DNA from 3 places in the Limnohabitans sp. MORI2 genome. Region 3 is predicted to be linked to each of the others. Evidence: predicted binding sites of a transcription regulator. Region 3 holds the regulator's gene; each other region holds the start of a gene.
What was found. Region 3 encodes sigma-54, which starts transcription at its own class of promoters, with help from an activator protein. Its sites were predicted from a motif close to TGGCANGNAANCTGCTTT; they were not measured.
Positions count from the first base shown of each region.

Region 1: the regulator sigma-54 is predicted to act here: its motif matches at 2,378-2,395, upstream of QMG27_RS05550 (transglutaminase family protein).
Region 2: the regulator sigma-54 is predicted to act here: its motif matches at 2,022-2,039, upstream of QMG27_RS00495 (urease accessory protein UreD).

Region 1 is NZ_AP027058.1:1,094,477-1,098,708, forward strand. It holds gene QMG27_RS05550 (transglutaminase family protein) at 1-2,368, opposite strand, end outside; gene QMG27_RS05555 (surface-adhesin E family protein) at 2,502-2,933, shown strand; gene QMG27_RS05560 (DNA internalization-related competence protein ComEC/Rec2) at 3,045-4,232, shown strand, end outside.
Region 2 is NZ_AP027058.1:106,254-110,485, reverse strand. It holds gene urtD (urea ABC transporter ATP-binding protein UrtD) at 1-44, shown strand, start outside; gene urtE (urea ABC transporter ATP-binding subunit UrtE) at 59-772, shown strand; gene QMG27_RS00495 (urease accessory protein UreD) at 1,049-1,882, opposite strand; gene QMG27_RS00490 (TonB-dependent receptor) at 2,119-4,110, shown strand; gene QMG27_RS00485 (TIGR03862 family flavoprotein) at 4,135-4,232, shown strand, end outside.
Region 3 is NZ_AP027058.1:2,493,705-2,497,936, forward strand. It holds gene QMG27_RS11950 (THUMP domain-containing protein) at 1-1,149, opposite strand, end outside; gene QMG27_RS11955 (RNA polymerase factor sigma-54) at 1,158-2,729, opposite strand; gene lptB (LPS export ABC transporter ATP-binding protein) at 2,739-3,485, opposite strand; gene lptA (lipopolysaccharide transport periplasmic protein LptA) at 3,518-4,036, opposite strand; gene QMG27_RS11970 (thiol:disulfide interchange protein DsbA/DsbL) at 4,162-4,232, opposite strand, start outside.

The DNA of each region.
Region 1 (4,232 bases), 1.2 Mb from region 3:
GCCAGTAGAGGATGAGCGAGGCCAGCAACTCGGGCTTGCGCAAAAACGGACTGTCCGCAGGTGTCGCGCCGCCCATGACGATGTGGTTGCCACCGCCTGTGCCGGTGTGGCGGCCATCGGTCATGAACTTTTCGGCAGACAGGCGCGACTCAAACGCGGCCTTGTACAAAAACTCGGTGTGCTCTACCAGCTCTAGCCAGTTGTGGGCGGGGTGGATGTTGACCTCAATCACGCCGGGGTCGGGCGTGACTTGCAGCACCTTCAGGCGCGCATCGCGTGGCGGCGGGTAGCCTTCGAGCACGATGCGCACGCCCAGCTCTTCGGCGGTGGCTTCGACGGCGCTGAGCAAATCGAGGTAGTCCTCGAGGTGGCTGAGCGGCGGCATGAACACATACATCACGCCTTGTGGGGCATCCATCGCCGCACGTTCGACCGCAGGGCCGTTGGCGCGCGAGGGGTCGCGCACCTCCACGCACATGGCGGTGCGCGTGATCCAGTGGGCCGACTGGTGTTTGTTCGGCATGGGGTGGCCCAACTCGGGAATGCCATCCTCAAGTCCACCTTGCAAGCTGACCGTGCCGCCGCCCGCAAACCCGCCGCCCACTTGGTGGGCGTTGTAGTGCGTGTGACGGGCGTGGTGCGCGTACTGCGCACGCAGCGCGGCCGCGTGGGGCAGGGCTTTGCGCTCGGCAAAGGGGTCTTGCGCGTGGGTGTAGGGGTAGTCGCCTTCGCTCACCCAAGGCAAAGAGTCGAGCGGCAGTCGGTAGCCCATGGGCGAGTCGCCCGGCACGAGGTACATGCGTTCATCGCGGAAGAACCACGGGCCGCTGCTCCATGTTCCTGTGACGCCATTCGGTTGCAAGGGCAGCACATAGCCCACCGTGTGCTCTAGCCCTTGACTGAACACGCGGCGCAGGCGCACGCGCTCTAACTCGTCGTCGAGTTTGGAATCAAACGGGTCCACGTTCACGGGCAAACGGCGCTCGCGCCAGAGGTAGTACCACGTGTCTTCAAAGCCGGGGGTGATGTGGTCGCCGCCCACTTTGAGCTTATCGGCCAGCTTGGTGATGAAGCGATGCGCGTCTTCGCTGGTGTAGTGGCTGGGCTCGCGCTCGTCGGCAAACAAGGCGGGGTTGTGCCAGCAGGGTTGACCGTCGGTGCGCCAGTAAATACCCAGCGCCCAGCGTGGCAACTGCTCGCCCGGGTACCACTTGCCTTGGCCGAAATGCAAGAAACCGCCTTGGCCATATTGCGCACGCAGTTTGTGCACCAGTTCGGTGGCCAGCCCTCGTTTGGTGGGGCCGAGGGCGTCAGTGTTCCACTCTGGTGCATCGCGGTCGTTCACCGCCACATAAGTGGGCTCGCCGCCCATGGTCAATCGCACGTCGCCGTGTTGCAGTCGGCGGTCCACTTCGTCGCCCAAGGCCAGCACCTCGGTCCATTGGTCTTCGTTGTAGGGCTTGGTCACGCGGGGCGATTCGAGCACGCGCGTCACCTTCATCTCGTGTTCAAACGTGACTTCGCATTCGTCAATCAAACCCTCAATTGGGGCGGCGCTTGATGGCTGTGGCGTGCACGCCAGCGGAATGTGGCCTTCGCCGGCCAGCAGGCCCGAGGTGGGGTCAAGCCCAATCCAGCCAGCGCCGGGCAGGTACACCTCGCACCACGCGTGCAGGTCGGTGAAGTCCACCTCGGTGCCGCTGGGGCCGTCGAGCGACTTCACATCGGGTGCGAGCTGAATGAGGTAGCCCGAGGCAAAGCGCGCTGCCAAGCCGCAGTGACGTAGTAGGTTGACCAGTAACCATGCGCTGTCGCGGCAAGAGCCGCTGCGTAGGGTGAGCGTTTCTTCTGGCGTTTGCACGCCGGGCTCCATGCGGATGGTGTACGCGATGTCTTCGTGCAGCCTGCGGTTGATGTCCACCAAGAAGTCGATGGTGCGGATGGGGTCTCGCTTCAAGGCCTTGAAATCAATGGTCTTGAAATACGCTTTCAATTTGGGAGTGAAACGGCTTGTGACTAAATACGGCGCAAGCTCAAGGGCTGATGACAGGCCGTAATTGAAAGGAAATTTTTCAGCATGTGGTTCGAGGAAGAAGTCAAACGGGTTATAGACCGCCATCTCCACCACCAAATCCACCGTGACTTTGAACTCACGCGTCTTTTCAGGGAACACCAATCGGGCTTGGTAGTTGGCAAAGGGGTCTTGCTGCCAGTTGATGAAATGCTCGGGTTCGACCTTCAGAGAATATGAAATGACGTTGCTGCGGCAGTGTGGGGCAGGGCGCAAGCGAATGACCTGCGGGCCTAACTCAACCAGTCGGTCGTAGCTGTAATGGGTGACGTGGTGGAGTGCGGCATGGATAGACATATAGTTTGTCTAGCAAAACACGCGCCATGCTTGATGCGCCAAAGCGGTGCGTATCGGGTGGCCTAGGTGGGCTCAAGTTTTCTGATGCCCCGCCGATACCCTAGGCAACTCAGTTTTATCTTTGACACCCACCATGCGCTCACGCCATTTTTCTGTTGTTGCTTTTGTGTTGACCAGCCTTTTGGCTTGGGCTGCGCCTGCTTCGGCTGAGTGGAGCGAATTGGTCAAAGAAGAAGAAGCCACGTACTACTTCGACAAAGAAGCCGTTATGCCTGTGCATGTCTCGCGTTTTGCTTGGGTGTTGACCGACTTGCCCAAGGCTGAAAAGACACCCACGGGTGAGAGCTACAAGTCGATGATGTTGCGCGTGCGCATGTACTGCAAGAACGACACCGTGGTCCGCCTGTCTGTGAGCTACTTTGACAAGCAAATGGGCAAAGGCAAAGAAGTGGCCTCGGACGATGTGCACGAATGGCGTCCACGCGAATACCCAATTCGCCCCAACACTTATCTGGCCGCTTTGAAGAAAGAAGTGTGCGGCGGCTCTAAAGCTGCTTCGGGCTAAAGCCCAGCCGACAAACCCTTGGATGCGAAAGCCCCTGCCGAATGGCTGGGGCTTTTTAACTTGTGAGTGGGCATCGCCCACGTTCCGCAATGTTGGGCCGAACATGCGGCCATGTTTTCTGTCATCACACCTTTCGCCTTAGGCTGGATCGCAGGCACGGCTTTGCAGTTGCAGCAGGCGCAGTTGTGGGCGGGTGAGGTGTATTGGGGTTTGGGTGCGACGGCGCTTATGTTGGCGTATGCCGTCGCTCGCTTGGATGCTTGGGGATTTACGTTCACGCGGCTAGATGTTTTTCCTTTTGTCCGCAGCGCCTTGGCTTTGTTTTCGCGTGCTTCAGCTAGCGCTATTTGGCATTCAGTGGTTTGGTGTGCGCTGGCCTGCACTTTGGCTTTTGCACAAGCAGGCGCACGGGCCAGTCACTATGCACAAAGCGCTCTGAACCCCGCAATCGAAGGCCGCACTTTGCACGTGGTGGGCATCGTGGCCAACTTGCCGCAGCGCATGGAAGACAGTGCGCGGTTTCGCTTCAAGGTGGAGTCGGCCCGTGATAACGATGGCGCACGGGTGCAGCTGCCGCCACAGTTGCTGCTGGGTTGGTATGGCAACCGATTGAATGGCAGTGACGACAAAGTGCAAGCCCCGCCCGCAGACTTGCGCCCCGGCGATCGCTGGCAACTGGCTGTGCGCCTCAAAGCGCCGCATGGCCACATCAACCCGCATGGTTTTGATTACGAGCTGTGGCTATGGGAGCAGGGCCTGCAAGCCACGGGCTATGTGCGTAACGGAGCCAAAGATGCGCCGCCGAAGTGGCTGGGCGGTACATGGGCATACCCTGTGGAGCGGCTGCGTCAGCATGTGCGCAGCGCCATTGATGCACGCGTGTCTGACCGCGCCATGGCGGGCGTTGTGGCGGCCTTGTTGGTGGGCGACCAAGCGGCGATTGAGCGTGCGGATTGGGATGTGTTTCGTGCCACGGGCGTGGCGCACCTCATGGCAATTTCGGGTTTGCATATCACGGGTCTCGCGTGGCTGGCGGCACTGTGTGTGGGCTGGTTGTGGCGGCGCAGCGATGTGTGGTCGCCTCGCAAGCCTTGGAGCTTGTGGCTTCCTGCACCTATTGCTGCCAGTGCATGTGCCGCCATCGTGGCGCTGGCGTATGCGGTGTTCACCGGCTGGGGTGTGCCCGCGCAGCGCACGGTGTGGATGCTTGGGGTGGTCACGCTGCTGCGCGTGTATGGCTTGCGTTGGCCTTTGATGCAGGTGTGGCTGACCGTGTGTGCGGTGGTCCTGGCGCTAGAC
Region 2 (4,232 bases), 260 kb from region 3:
TGCAAGCCGACGAGCGTGTGATTGAGGTGTACCTAGGCCGCTAACTCTGACGTTCACTATGCAAACACACGACATGCCTTTACTTCAGGTTTCAAACATCAACCAGTTCTACGGCGGCTCGCACATCCTGCGTGACGTGAGTTTTGAAGCGAACTTGGGTCGTATCACGGTGCTGCTCGGGCGCAACGGCGTGGGCAAGACCACGCTGCTCAAGTCGCTCATGGGGGCTGTGCCGATTCGCGATGGCAGCATCACCTTCAACGGCGCGTCGATTGAACGTGCCGCACCGTACGAACGTGCGCGTGCCGGCATTGGCTACGTACCACAGGGACGCGAAATCTTTGCGCGACTCACCGTAGAAGACAACTTGCGCATGGGGCTGGCCACTCAGCCTGCAGGCACAGACATACCTGCTGAGTTGTTTGAGTTGTTTCCTGTGCTGAAGCAAATGCTGCATCGCCGTGGCGGCGATTTGTCAGGCGGGCAACAGCAGCAACTGGCGATTGCACGGGCCTTGGCGTCTGGCCCAAAGTTGTTGGTGTTGGATGAGCCCACCGAGGGCATTCAACCCAGCATCATCAAAGACATTGGCCGCGTGATTCGCATGTTGGCCAGTCGTGGCGACATGGCAATTTTGCTGTGCGAGCAGTATTACGACTTTGCCGAAGAGTTGGCGGATGACTATTTGGTGATGGAACGCGGTGAAGTCATTGCACGCGGCATGGGCTCAGACATGCAGCGGGACAACGTTCGTCAGTTGGTGGCGATTTAAGTTGTTTAGCGCCTGAAGTTTTTCCGTGCGTGAAGGTTTCTCGCCGGAGGAAATCAGGTGATGCGGGTGCGGCGGCTTCCTCATGCTGGGGTACCAGAAATCGTCAGCCGCCGCGCCCGCATCACCTGATCGGTCGTCGAAGAAAAATGTCACCCTAAAAAACTGCCAGCCGCAGTCTGGGGGTAGAGGGCTTGGGCAGGTGACGATTTCTGGTACCCCAGCATGAGGAACCTGCCCAAGTCCTCTACCCCCAGCGAGCCCAGCAAAAAGCAGAAACTACATGGACCAAATTCGAGGCGGCACATTCGACATGCCCCATAGGCCCCGACGCCAAGCCGCCCAAACCCCACGCAACAACGTCTGCGCAGGCTCCACCAGGGGCGACAAGGTGCGCAACACCACCACGCGTGGATGCGGCGATGTCACACCCGCCACCAGGCCTGCAGGCGCAACTTCAGTCAACTCACGCGCCAAGGCCAACGCCAGATCGCGCCGTTCACGCAACAAATCAGACCCACACGCCAGCACCAAAGTCGCCATGCAACGGTGCTTGGCCAAGCCCAAGGGGCCATCCATCAAACGGGTATCTTGCGCATCTAACAAACCACGCTCAAGCCACACGCCCGACATTTCCATGTGTTGCTGCAACTGCCCGCTCTCAAACGGCAAGTTGGCATTCGGGAGTCCAAGCGCAGTGATGTCCCACGCCATCATCTCGGCTGTGGGGGCTAGGTCAAACACCGCATGGTTCAAACCGTGGCAGCCGTTATACGCAATGGTTTCCAGCGGCAGCCACTCTAGGCGTGCACCGTCGCCCACATGGGCTTTGACTTGTTGTGTCGCGAGACCTTGCTCGCTTCTGTAAAAACGTGTGGCGCCAGGCGTGGTGAGCAAGGCATGTGCGTGCGCATCGACGTTCAACGTGATGTCTAAGGTATCCCCACCTACCAAACCACTGGGCGGATGTACCAACACGTTGTGGCACACCGCATCCCCTTCGGGGTAGAGGCTCTGCAACACACGCAAAGGTCCACTGTGCGAAAACTTCGCCGTGGTGCGTGACGCGTTGTGCGTGTAGTCGATTTGAAGTTGTGCGAGCCAGCCTGCCATGTTTGCCCTGTGTTGGTGCTTGTTTATTTAAGTTTGGTGCATTCGGCACCAACAACAGCCGCACGCACAACCCATGCGCAGCTTGTGTGGTGCATCGTGCCATGTCCAAAGCAGCTCAGCTGTGCTTCATGCATACGACACTGCAGACTTCATGCCATGGCACCGTGTTTGGGCATAAAAGCTGCTGTGCATCCTCCATGAGGACTCGTTGGTCATGGTTGGGATGGATGTTAGGGGTGAACTGCGTCTACGCGTTGGCCCATGAGACTGTACCCACCATTGAAGTGGTGGCGCACTACGACAACAGCCTTGGATCCAGCAACGCTTCATCGCAAGGCAGCATCACCTCAGCATTGCTAGACAACCGCCCCTTGATGCGTCCAGGTGACGTGCTGGAATATGTGCCGGGTATGGTGGTCACGCAACACTCCGGCGATGGCAAAGCCAATCAATATTTTTTGCGCGGTTTCAACCTTGACCACGGCACCGACTTTGCCACCAGCCTCAATGGCATGCCCATCAACATGCCAAGCCATGCGCACGGTCAAGGGTATAGCGACTTGAATTTTTTAATTCCTGAACTGGTGCAGCGTGTGGATTACCGCAAAGGCCCCTACTTTGCACAAGACGGCGACTTTGCCTCTGCCGGTGCCGCAGACTTTCACTACAAAACACGCCTCGACAAAGATTTCACGCAACTCACCCTTGGACAGCGCGGCTATGGCCGAGCCATGGGCGCTGCATCACACGAATTAAACAACGGCATGCGCTATGTGGCGGCCATGGAGTTGATGCACAACGATGGCCCATGGACCGTGCCCGAACGCTTGCAACGCCGCAACGGTGTGTTCATGCTCAGCGACGGCTCACGCACCAACGGCTGGACGGCCAGCGCCATGCACTACACCGCCCGCTGGAATGCAACCGACCAAATTCCTTTGTCTATGGTGGAGTCAGGTCAGCTCGGTCGCTTTGACAGTCTCGATCCCAGCGACGGCGGACACACCCAACGCAGCAGTGCCTCAGTGGACTGGCGGCAAACGCATGATGGAATAACTGACAAAGTTCTGCTCTATGCCATTCGCTCCGAGTTGTCTTTGTTTTCGAATTTCAGCTACTACAGCACCCGCAGCACAGTAGGTGATCAGTTCATGCAGCAAGAGCAGCGGCAGGTGTATGGGCTCAAAGCATCACGCCAATGGACACTCGAAGGTGCGACGCGATGGGTGAACACGCTAGGCCTTCAAGCACGCAGCGATGTGGTGGATATGGACTTGGCCAACACACAAGGCCGCCAGCGCAACGACTGGCTTCGACAGGATCATGTGCATCAACAACTCAATGGGGTGTTTGGTGAAACACAAACGATGTGGACCACTTGGCTTCGCACCCAAGTGGGCTTGCGCGCCGACCAGTACAACACCTACGTCAGCAATGCGAACACGCCCAACCTTCTAGGCGCGGCCAGTAGTGCGCTGTGGTCACCCAAATTCACCGCTGTACTAGGGCCGTGGCACAAGACTGAGTATTTTTTAAATGCAGGCCATGGTTTTCACAGTAATGACGCACGCGGCGTCACAGACCCTCATCAGCCCACCCCAGCTCTGGTGCGATCTAGGGGCTATGAAGTTGGCATCAAAACAGAGGCAGTGGAGGGCTTGCAATCATCACTGGCCCTGTGGCGGCTCAACTTTGCGTCAGAGCTGGTTTACGTGGGCGATGCAGGCGCCACAGAAGCCGGAGCAGCAAGCCAGCGTACCGGTGTGGAGTTCAACAACCGCTGGACGCCCAACCGTCGCTGGGTCATTGATGCCGACCTCGCGTGGACACGACCACGCGCGATGAACACTGATGCAAGCCATGCCTACATTCCTAATGCCGTTGAAAGCGTGGCACTGTTGGCCGCCACGGTTAAAGACGTGGGTCGTTGGAACTTCACGGCTCAACTGCGCCACATCGGCTCGGCCGCTCTGGCCGAGGACAACCGCGTGCGCACGTCGCCAAGCACCGTCGTGAACTTCAAAGCGCGCACACAGCTCGATGCCCATCAAAGCGTGCACATCGATGTCTTCAATGCCATGAATCAACGTTACAGCGACATTGCGTATTTAGGTCATGATTTAAAACCCTACGCAACACCTAGCACTTCCGTGCTTCACGGCGACCAAGTGCAGGTTCACCCTGGTGAGCCTCGAACCTTTCGGGTGACCTATACCCAGCAATATTAGGCTGGCGCCGCCTACACTTGGGCGGTGACTTCTTCTCTTTCCTCCTCTGAAACTGTTGCCATCATTGGCGCAGGCCCTGCTGGTCTCATGGCCGCCGATATACTCAGCGCCTCTGGCGTGAC
Region 3 (4,232 bases):
GCGCGCGCCAAAACGTGGCATGTCATCGCGCACCATGCCGCCGCCATAAGCCGCATCATCAAAACCAGCGTCGCCGTTTTGATTCACGTCTTCGTAGGGCGACACATATTCGGTAGGTGGTGAGTAGCGCGCACGGCGAGCAGCGCCCGCAATACCTGCGGCTTCAATACGTTCGCCGTAGGGCGGGTTGACCAACATCACACCTGGCACATCGCAGGGCGGCATGCGCTGCAAGGCATCACCGCCTCTGAGCTGCACCGCGTGTGCCACACCGCCGCGCTCGGCGTTGCGCTGCGCAAAGTCAACCATACGGAAGGCCACATCACTGCCGAACACTTGGGCACGCGGCTCACACTCTTGCGCGCGGGCGTTATCGAGCAAACCATGCCATACGTGCTCTTGGTAAGGAATGAGTTTTTGGAAACCAAATTTGCGCATCGACCCCGGCGCGATGTTGCAAGCAATTTGTGCTGCTTCCACCGCGATCGTGCCGCTGCCGCAGCAGGGGTCATACAGCGGCACGCCTTGGGCCGCAAGTCCGTCGGGGTTGGCGGGTGTGCCATCGCCCATGCTCCAACCGCTTGCGGCCAGCATGGCGGCGGCGAGGGTTTCTTTCAGCGGTGCATCGCCTTTGTCAGCGCGCCAACCGCGTTTGAACAGTGGCTCACCCGAGGTGTCGATGTAGAGCGTGCACTCATCGGTGGTCAGGTGCACATAGATGCGCGCATCGGGCCACTGTGTGTTGACATCAGGGCGCACACCAAACTTGTGACGGAAGCGATCCGCCACGGCATCTTTCACTTTCAAGGCCGCAAAGTTCAAACTCTTCAAGGGGCTGTGCTGCGCGGTGATTTCAATCTTGAACGTCTCTTTGGGGGAGAACCACAACTCCCACGCCACCTCACACGCCGCACGGTACAGGTCTTGTTCTTGGCGATACATCGTGTGTGACAACTCCACCAACACACGCTGCGCCAAGCGGCTGTGCAAGTTGAGTTTCAACACATCGCGCCACGACGTGCGCACCATCACACCGGCACGAAACACGCGCAAGTCTTCGTCACCCACGCCCGTGATGTGCCGAACCTCTTCGGCCAGATAGGTTTCAACGCCCGCCGCACAGGGCAGGAAAAGATGCAGTTGGTTCATAGATTTCTTTAGAGCGCTTTGCGCAATGTCGTGGGCGCAATACGCAGCGCCTCACGGTATTTGGCCACGGTGCGGCGAGCGCACTCAATGCCTTGCTCTTTGAGCATTTCGGAAAGCTGATTATCCGACAGCGGTTTTTTAGGGTTTTCGCTCGCCACAAATTGTTTGATGAGCGCACGCACCGCTGTACTCGACGCGTTGTTGCCGCTCTCTGTCTCAAGGCCAGAGCCAAAGAAATACTTGAGCTCAAACGTGCCGTAGGGCGTGCTCATATATTTATTGGTCGTCACACGGCTGATGGTGGACTCGTGTAGCCCCAACTCTTCGGCGATCTCCCGCAGCACCATGGGGCGCATGGCGAGCTCACCGTGGATGAAGAAGTTCTTTTGACGCTCGGCAATCGCGTTGCTCACACGCAAGATGGTGTCAAAGCGTTGCTGGATGTTTTTGATGAACCAACGCGCTTCTTGCAAGCGCTGTTGCAAACCCGCATGCGCTTCGCCTTTGCCGCCTTTGAGTGCGTTGGCGTAAATGTCGTGCACGCGCAAACGGGGCATCACATCGGGGTTCAAAGCCACCTTGAATTTCGGAGCAGTAGTTGACTTGCCCACACGGGTGACCAACACATCGGGCACCACCACATGACGCTCAACATCTGCAAAGCGGCGGCCGGGCTTGGGCTCTAAGCGGCCAATCAACGCAATGGCCACTTTCACATTGGCTTCGCTGTCGCCCACCAACACGGCCAAGCGTTTGAAATCGCGTTTGGCCAACATGTCCATCGGTTGCTTGCACATGCGAATGGCTGTGTCACGGATCTGCAAAGCTTCTTCACCCTTGGGCTCCAAGGCTTTGAGTTGCAGTGTCAAGCACTCGGCCAAATCGCGTGCACCCACGCCCACAGGCTCTAGGCTTTGCAGCAGTGACAAGGCAACTTGGAAGCGGTGTTCGAGCTCTTCGATTTGCTCTTCGTCGTCGCCACCCAAACCTTCGGCCAAGCTGCGCAAGGTGTCTTCCAGGTAGCCGTCGTCGTTGAGGTTTTCAATCAAATAACGCAAGGCAGCTTGATCAGTAGGGCTCAAGCGCAAAGCCAGTGCTTGGCGATGCAAATGCGAGGCCAGCGACTCTTGCATGCGCGCCAGCTCAGTCGCATCGGCAGCATCACTGTCTGCGGTGTTGTTGCTGTTGCTCGCGGGCGCGTCGCCGCCCCACTCAGAATCGTCCGCAGAAAACTCCACGCTGCCGTCGCCATCCCAGCTCTCAGCCACACCGTCCACACTTGGCTCAGTGTCGCTGGCTGTGTTATCTACACTGATTTCGGACATGACGCCATCGAGAGATGGCACCTCGCGCGTGGTCTCCACCTCGTCATCGCGCGCAGGTGTATCAGCCTTGTCTAAACCAAATTCTTCGCGAGGGGCTTCTTCAAAGTCTTTGTCTAGAAACGGGTTCTCATCGAGCATTTGCTCAATCTCTTGGCTCAACTCCAGCGTCGACAACTGCAGCAGTCGGATCGACTGCTGCAACTGGGGCGTGAGCGCCAGATGTTGGGAAACGCGGAGTGATAAGCCTTGTTTCATGATGCTCGATCACATTCGGAAATGTTCGCCAAGGTAAACGCGGCGTACATCCACGTTTTCAATGATTTCGCGCGGCGTTCCTTGCGCCAACACACGACCATCGCTGATGATGCACGCGTGGTCACAAATGCCAAGCGTTTCGCGCACATTGTGGTCGGTGATCAACACCCCCATGCCACGCGCTTTCAAGAAACCAATGATGCGTTGAATCTCAATCACAGCAATCGGATCGATACCCGCAAAGGGTTCGTCCAACAAGATGAAACGAGGATTGGTGGCCAAAGCGCGTGCAATCTCGACGCGTCGACGCTCACCGCCCGACAAGGCCAGAGAGGGCGACATGCGCAGATGTTCCACACGCAACTCTTGCAACAACGCTGTCAATCGCTTTTCAATTTCATCGCTGTGCAGGGGCTTGCCGTCGTCATCACGTTGTAGCTCTAACACCGCACGCACGTTGTCTTCCACATTCAACTTGCGAAAAATAGACGCCTCTTGCGGCAAATAGCTCAACCCCAAACGCGAGCGGCGATGAATGGGCAAATGCGCCACAGGCTCGCCATCAATCGTGATGCTGCCACCATCGGCACGCACCAAGCCCACAATCATGTAAAACGAAGTGGTTTTACCTGCGCCGTTAGGGCCTAACAAACCAACCACTTCACCTTTTCTCACGGAAATCGAGACGTCGTGCACCACTTGACGGCTGCCATAGGCTTTTTGCAAATGGCGAGCCTCCAAGCGGCTTTCGCTCATCTCTGCTGCATCAGTTGGGGTGAGCACTTCGATCACGGTTTTTCCAATGTTTTATTGCGCGGCGCTAAAACGACTTTGACTCGACCCACAACACCCTTGCCAGCGTCTTGAGGTAAGTGGCCATCAATGCTGAACACATCGGTCAAATTTTCGTAAATGATTAGCTTGCCAAGCATGGTGTCATTGAGCGTCGCGCCACGATAACGGCGCACTTCAGCCTGATCAATGAGCGTGATCCGATCTGCCTTCCCATCAAACTCGATGCGCAAGGCTTCGCCTTCCATGAAGTCATCGTTACCTTCACGCTTTTGTCGAAAAAAAGCACGTTTGCCCGGTTCAGGAAGGATGACACCAAACTGGTAGCCATCCGCATCTTCACGCATCTCGATGCGTGCACCTCGCATGATCATGGTGCCTCGCGTCATGACCGCACGTCCCGTAAAGATACTGACTTGCTTAAGCTCGTCGTGCACCAAGTTATCGGCTTCAATGTGCGTGGGTTTGTCACGATCTGCTTTTTCCGCCGACGCCGCTACCGGCACAATGGCCATCAGCAAAGCAAGTGAGAAAGAAGCAAATGAGGTCAAGGCACGGATATTGCTCGTTGAGTTAAAGCATTCTAACCATCAATAAAGCAATTTTCGTGCTGACCCCGCCATGCAAGGCGGACAAAGACTTAGCGGCCGCGACGAACTTCACCGATCAAGTACTCGGCCACCTGCAGCGCACGATCCATGGTTTGCGTCA